2 regions of the Chryseobacterium sp. G0162 genome follow, and region 1 is predicted to be linked to the other one. Evidence: riboswitches for the same ligand, from Rfam matches in the RefSeq annotation. Region 1 holds a riboswitch; the other holds the start of a gene.

Region 1 (3,947 bases):
CGGACCTGTTGATCTGAACAAACTTTTCCATACCAGACTGGGAATAATTCCGGTAGCCATGATTGGAATGGTTTCAAAAAAGATTGTTAATTTACAGCAAGGCCTGGTAAAAGGAATCTCAGGATATGATTTAACAAAAGATCAGGATAGAGCCATCGATTATCTAAAAACTATATCTCCTGCAACCTATACAGAAACGGGAGTTCCGACTTTAATTGTTCAGGGGAATAAAGATAAAATAGTTCCTCTAAGTCAATCTAAAAAATTACACAGAAGACTTAAACGCGCAAAAGTAGAAACTTCTTTAATTATCATTGATAATGGAGTACACAGTTTTTCTACAACAGATAAAGCAGCTCTTGATACAATGACAGATCAAACGGTAGACTTTATCGTTTCTCAAAAAAATAAAACTATACATTAGATTTACCAAAATAACCAGAACCCCCACTATTAGAAATACGATCAAAAATAAAAGGACAAATCTGCTAGATTGATATACATATCATCTGTTTTTATTGAAAAAATAATTACCTTGGCTAATATTTGATTCATTCTCAATAAAAAAGCCGATACTTTATATTATTCACTTAAAAAAAACTAAAGGATATGGATTTCTTGAACAATATCAATGCACTTACTCTTATATTTACATCGGTACTTATTTTTGCCATAGCCTATCGGTTTTATGGTATTTTCATTGCCAACAAAGTACTTAAACTTAATGATCATCACACCACTCCCGCAGTAGAATTTGCAGATGGAAAAGATTATGTAGCTACGAATAAAAATGTACTTTTCGGACATCATTTTGCTGCTATTGCTGCCGCCGGACCTCTTGTGGGACCTGTTTTGGCGGCTCAATTCGGGTATTTGCCCGGCGCTCTTTGGATTTTAATTGGCTGTGTATTGGGCGGAGGAGTGCATGACATGGTTGTTTTATTTGCTTCGGTTCGGCATAAGGGGCAAAGTCTTGCTACCATCGCTTCAAAAGAAATTGGTAAAACAACCGGAACAGTAGCCGGTTTTGCCATTTTATTCATATTAATTCTCACATTGGCAGGATTGTCACTTGCCTGTATCAATGCGATGCACGAAGCCTCATGGTCATTATTTACGGTAATCATTACAATGCCTATTGCCATCATTATGGGGCTGATTATGCGTTATAAAAAAAATAGTGTTCTTTTTGCCAGTATTCTGGGAGGAATCCTATTAATTGCCGGAATTATCGGTGGGCATAGTCTTATGCAGAATCCTACCCTGAATAATTTATTTTCATGGGATATTAAAACCATTTCTATTGCTATACCTCTTTATGGTTTCCTGGCATCGGTATTACCTGTTTGGCTGCTTCTCGTTCCAAGAGATTACCTTTCAACTTATCTTAAAATCGGGACGATCATTATGCTAGCCATTGGCGTTATTGTCATCCACCCTACTGTACAGATGCCAGCTATTACAGCATTTGTAAATGGTGGTGGCCCTGTCATTGGAGGTCCTGTACTTCCCTTTATTTTTATTGTGATTGCCTGTGGAGCAATTTCAGGATTTCATGCCGTGATTGCTACAGGAACAACACCGAAAATGCTCAACAAAGAAAGAGAAATTCTTTTCGTGGGATATGGCGCCATGCTGGTAGAAGGCTTTGTCGCACTCATGGCTTTAATTGCGGCCTGCACCCTGATGCCAGGCGACTATTTCGCGATCAATACCCCGAAAGAGGCTTATGATTCATTCCTTGCAACGCACCCTTCATTACATGGAGTAGACATCGATTATTATTCTCAAAAAATAGGTATTGACCTTTATGGAAGAACGGGCGGTGCCGTATCTCTGGCGGTAGGAATGGCTCACATTTTTAACAAAATCCCTTATATGGATCAACTGACCGCCTACTGGTATAATTTTGCCATTATGTTTGAAGCTGTTTTTATTCTTACAGCTATTGATGCCGGCACCAGAGTAGGACGTTTCTTTTTACAGGAAATGTTAGGATCTGTTGTTCCAAAATTTAATGATAAAAACTGGGTTCCCGGAATTATCATCAGTAGTTTACTCTTTACTTTTGCCTGGGGATATTTGGTATATACCGGAAATGTAAGCAGTATCTGGCCATTATTTGGAATCAGTAATCAACTGTTGGCTGCTTGTGGCTTAATTGTCTGTACTACGATGCTCATCAGAATGAACAGGGGAAAATATGCACTATGTTCTGCCATTCCCGGTGTTTTTATGGCAATCATTACTTTCTGGGCAGGATACATTCAGGTGACCAGCATTTATATTCCCAAAGAACAATATCTACTGGCTGCTTTAGCTGTAACAGCAATGATACTGATGCTGATTGTTTTCATAGGGGCTTTCAGGAAATGGTACCAGCTTCTTCAGATCAATACAACAGAAATTGATTATTACGGAGAACCGGTAAAAGAGCTGGTAGAGAGATAATATGCTTTCTACAAAATCTGTTAAAGCCTTTTGCTTCCTCTGATAATTTTTATACATTTGTTTTGCTTTAGGGGTATTCTGAAAAGAATTGAGAGAGTCCCTTTGAACCTGATACGGCTTACACCGACGTAGGAAAAAGCAAAATGACGTGATTTCTTGATGTCTTTTGTTTCGGATTTTTTCCTAAAGCTATTTTTATTTTAATGATAACAATGGAAAAAAATCTTTGGCAAGAAGTTCAACTTGTACGACAAAAGTCTCCTCTTGTTCATAACATAACCAACTATGTAGTGATGAACAATACTGCCAATGCTCTTTTGGCTGCAGGAGCTTCTCCGATTATGGCACATGCCCACTCTGAAATCAAAGAAATGATCAATATAGCCCATTCGGTGGTTATTAATATTGGTACTCTTGATGAATACTGGGCAGAATCTATGCTTATAGCTGCTGAAACTGCTGATACACTCCATAAACCCTGGGTGTTGGATCCGGTTGGTGCAGGAGCTACCTCTTTTCGTGATCAGGTATTACATCAGCTGTTACAATTCCATCCTACAGTAATCAGGGGTAATGCTTCTGAGATTATCGCACTCGCCAAAACCAATACAACAGTCACCAAAGGGGTAGACAGTACAGCAGAAAGTAATGACGCTGTTGAAGCTGCACACATCCTGGTTAACCAATACAACACTATCGTATGTATTTCGGGTGAAACGGATATTATCCTGAGCCAAAATCAATCTATACAAATCAAAAACGGACATGCTCTCATGACCAAAGTAACGGGTCTGGGATGTTCTGCAACAGCATTAATCGGAGCATTTATAAGTGTTACGGAAGATACAATATCTGGAACTGCCGCTGCAATGTCATTATTGGGAATAGCAGGCGAAATGGCTGTTCGTGAAAGCAAAGGCCCAGGCAGTCTTCAAGTCAACTTGATTGATAAACTATACAACATTACAGAAGAAGAATTTAACGGTCATTTAAAAATTGAAAGATCATGAGTATAAATACTTTCCCTTACTCATTATACCTGGTAATTTCTGAAGCAGATTGTATGGGAAAAAACTTCCTGGAAGTTGCTGAACAGTCCATATTAGGAGGTGTGGATATTATACAGCTTCGTGAAAAAAATGACAACAATGAAATATTCCTTCAAAAAGCCACACAGCTTATTGAGATTACAGATAAATATGGTATTCCTCTTATCATCAACGATAATATCACTGTTACTGAAAAAGTAAATTCAGCTGGAATACACGTTGGCAGCAGCGATGCAACTCCTCGGGGTCTAAGGCAGAGACCTTTGATCGGGAATAAAATGATTGGTTATTCTATAGAACACCTGGCTCAGCTTGGCAACGAACAAACTGCAGTAGCCGACTATCTGGGAATAAGCCCTGTTTTTAAAACAAAAACCAAAACAGATACTATTATAGAATGGGGATTGGAAGGAATTACTCAAATCAGGCAGCTTACAGAAAAGCCTT
Region 2 (3,947 bases), 1.4 Mb from region 1:
ATTCGGAAGACCTAAATGTTCTTTCGGGGTTACATAGCAAAGCATTGCACATCCAAACCATCCGATCATTGCTGCTCCAATTCCTGAAGTGATATGATCATAGCCTGGTGCAATATCTGTAGTTAGGGGACCTAAAGTATAGAAAGGTGCTTCATCACATACTTCCAATTGTTTCTCCATGTTTTCTTTGATCATGTGCATCGGAACGTGTCCAGGGCCTTCAATCATCACCTGTACGTTGTGCTTCCAGGCAATTTTTGTTAGTTCTCCTAATGTCTCCAGCTCTGCAAACTGAGCCGCATCATTGGCATCAGCAATAGATCCAGGACGTAAACCGTCTCCTAATGAAAAAGCCACATCATACTTCTTCATGATCTCGCAAATCTCCTCAAAATGAGTGTATAAAAAGTTTTCCTTATGATGATACAAGCACCATTTTGCCATAATAGAACCCCCTCTGGAAACGATTCCCGTTACTCTGTTTGCTGTCAGGTGAATATATCTTAATAAAACTCCGGCATGGATGGTAAAATAAGAAACACCCTGTTCTGCCTGTTCTATCAAGGTATCTTTAAAAACTTCCCAGGTTAAATCTTCAGGTACTCCTTTTACCTTTTCAAGCGCCTGATAAATCGGAACAGTACCAATTGGAACCGGACTATTTCTGATAATCCATTCTCTGGTTTCATGAATATTCTTTCCTGTAGAAAGATCCATAATGGTATCTGCACCCCATCGGCAAGCCCACACTGCTTTTTCCACTTCTTCATCAATACTTGATGAAACCGCACTGTTTCCGATATTTGCATTGATTTTTACCAGAAAATTTCGTCCTATAATCATCGGTTCACTTTCCGGATGATTGATATTATTCGGGATAATAGCTCTTCCTGCAGCAATTTCATCCCTTACAAACTCTGGAGTAATTTTGCTTTTGGGAGTATTCGCTCCAAAGCTGTTTCCGATATGTTGACAAGCCATTTCTTTTGGAACCGTCGCAAGCTGTTCTATTCTTTGGTTTTCTCTGATCGCAATATATTCCATTTCAGGAGTAATGATTCCCTGTTTTGCATAATAAAGTTGAGTCAGTTCCTTACCATCCTGAGCAACTTTAGGTTTATGATCGTAAGAAAAACGCAATTCATCAAGCTTTGGATCTGCCAGTCGGGCTTTCCCATATTCAGATGTAATTCCTTCCAGAATCGTAACATCTTCTCTGTCCAGAATCCATTGTTCTCTTATTCTTGGAAGTCCTTTCTGAATATCAATGATTGCATTTTCATCGGTATAAGGTCCTGATGTATCATAGATTGTTACCGGAGCATTTTCTTCAAAATTTCCATTAGTCAGCTTAGTAGGGCTAAGTTGTATTTCACGCATTGCTACATTGATAGGATGAATTTTTCCTTCAACATAAATTTTCTTTGAGTTCGGAAATGGCGAACATGTAATTGAATGAGCCATAAATATGGGTATTAAGTATGAGAATTATCCGCCCTGAGTGGCAGTAATGATTAAAATTGAATCTTGATTGTTAAGAGGAGTTTCCGCCCAGGCTGACAGCGGAACAATACGATTGTTGAGTGCTACGGCAATACCTTTCTTTTTTCCAGGTAATTCCATAGCCAATAATGCTTCCAGGTTCTCAGGAAGTACATCAAATGTTTTTCGGGTGTGGTTGATTATAAGTTCCATTCCTAATGATTTAAATATACTTTAGGAATGGCTATTATTGTACAATAGAATGTACAGCAAAAGTCATCTACTTTTCCCTACGCTGGTATAATCCAGATCAGGTTCAAAGGGTAAAGTCTCAGTCTGTAAAAACAGACACCCCTAAAGTGTGGGACGAAGTTAGCTATTTTTTCAGAATGGGCAAAATCAAATTTTCCGGAAACAAAAAATCCATCTCAACTTTGGAGATGGATCTTATTAATATTTATTCAAAATGCATTAATAGAAAAGCTTTAAGCTGCCATTGGTATTATATTGATTAGTCCAATTTGATTGATTCAGAAAAAATTCGGAGCTATAAGGTTGATATTCTTTTGAAATTCTTCTCTGAGGATTATTTTTTGATAATGAAAAGTAGAAATAATCTTCAAAAATTCCCAAATTCTTAAATGGATTTTGTGCAGAATCAAAATTATCAAATGTAATTTCGTTCGTAATGTATGCATCAACATTATTATGCTTTTCAGTTTTAGTTGCCTTTTCTAAATTTCCTGAATTATTATAAATAAACTTTTCTACATACGTCAAAATATAATCTTGTGGGTCAGTTGGATCGTATGGAACGTTAGGATATTGAGTTAAAATCTCCATTAACTTTCCTGAAGCGTCATAAGTATAGGTCAAATACTTATCCATATATGAATTATTAACCTCTGGAATAACTAATTTAATAACTCTACCTTGATTATCAAATTCAAACCTTCTTTCCTTCAATTGAACATTGAAACTAGGGTCAGAGCTATAGTTTTTCATAATTGCTGTATTTCCTGTATACGTTATCATTGTATACACTGATTTTGAATAAGCGTAAGAAAACCCCGTACTTCCAGAAAGTTCCAACTTTCCTCCTACTTTTTTACTAACTCTTCCCTGAGAATCATATTCGAAAATATAATTTTGTTCCAATTCATTAAATACAGGTGATAAAACAGGATAATTCCACGAGATTTTGCTTGTATTTTCAGTAACCGTCTGTTGTGAATTATCAATAGGCATTTCATCATTGTCTGAACAAGATGCCATAACCAGCAATGTGGCTAATAAAAGTGATTTGAATTTCATGTTATAGTTTATGATATGGTTATTCTTCGCAAGCTCTCCAAACCGCATCATTCTGCGGAACAGGAGCTATGATTTCTATGTTTTCTTTAGTAACAGGATGAATAAATTCCAGTTTCCTTGCATGAAGATTAATTCCTCCATCCGGATTCGAACGTGGAGATCCATATTTTAAATCTCCTTTGATCGGAACCCCTGTTTTAGATAACTGAGCTCTGATCTGGTGATGTCTTCCTGTTTCAAGATCTATTTCAAGAAGAAGATAATTATCTAAAGTCTTGATAACATTATAGGTCAGGATTGCTTCCTTAGCTCCTTCAGTAGCTTTTGGAAAAACAATCGCCTTGTTATTTTTTTCATTCTTCTTTAAATAATGAACCAATCTTTGGCTTTGTGGAATCATCTCTTTTCCCACTACTGCCCAATACGTCTTTTTAACTTCACGATTCTTCACCATCTGGGTAAGACGGGAAAGTGCTTTTGAAGTTTTAGCATAAATGACCAAGCCTGAAGTAGGGCGGTCTATACGATGAACCAAGCCGAGAAAAACATTTCCCGGCTTAGCATCTCTTATCTTTATAAAATTCTTAATAGATTCTAATAGTGATTCATCACCGGTCTTATCGCCTTGTACAAGCTGTCCGACTTTTTTGTTCACTACAAGAAGATGGTTATCTTCATATACAATCTGCTCCTTCATTCAATCTATCTGTTACGGTTTCTATTTGACATTGAAAGAATAATCCCTGCCAAAAGACCAATTGTTTTAAGTCCTGCAATCATTGAACTATCCGGCAACAAAGCTCCAATTACGCATACTCCTGCTGCGGCATACATCGCATACATAAAGTTTTTATTGGTCAGCATAGGTGCCTGAATAAAGAAACTTGCACCTATCAGAACATAGAATACTTTTCTGGAAAGCAAGTGATTGATTTCAGGTGAAAATAAATTGAACCAGCCTATAGCAAGACAGATTAATGCTGCAATAGATAATATTCCCTGGGCAGATTGTTGTTGATTTTGCATGAATTAATTTTAATAACTTTCGTTTTGGTTAGGGAACTCTACGCTCTTCACATCTTTTACATATTGAGAAACCGCTCCTGTAATTTCTGTGTAAAGGTCTAGGTATCTTCTCAAAAACTTTGGGC

Evidence for each region. Region 1 has a riboswitch for thiamine pyrophosphate ahead of thiM (hydroxyethylthiazole kinase). Riboswitches for the same ligand answer to the same signal wherever they lie in the genome.
Region 2: it holds a riboswitch for thiamine pyrophosphate, as region 1 does, so the genes downstream of both, thiS (sulfur carrier protein ThiS) here and thiM (hydroxyethylthiazole kinase) in region 1, are expected to answer to the same signal.

Annotation. Positions count from the first base shown of each region.
Region 1 is NZ_CP033922.1:1,407,011-1,410,957, forward strand. It holds gene EG344_RS06510 (alpha/beta hydrolase) at 1-424, shown strand, start outside; gene EG344_RS06515 (carbon starvation protein A) at 610-2,451, shown strand; TPP riboswitch at 2,511-2,603, shown strand; gene thiM (hydroxyethylthiazole kinase) at 2,664-3,461, shown strand; gene thiE (thiamine phosphate synthase) at 3,458-3,947, shown strand, end outside.
Region 2 is NZ_CP033922.1:2,769,440-2,773,386, reverse strand. It holds gene thiC (phosphomethylpyrimidine synthase ThiC) at 1-1,464, opposite strand, end outside; gene thiS (sulfur carrier protein ThiS) at 1,489-1,695, opposite strand; TPP riboswitch at 1,753-1,848, opposite strand; gene EG344_RS12695 (hypothetical protein) at 1,954-2,796, opposite strand; gene EG344_RS12690 (RluA family pseudouridine synthase) at 2,816-3,493, opposite strand; gene EG344_RS12685 (hypothetical protein) at 3,499-3,822, opposite strand; gene panB (3-methyl-2-oxobutanoate hydroxymethyltransferase) at 3,832-3,947, opposite strand, start outside.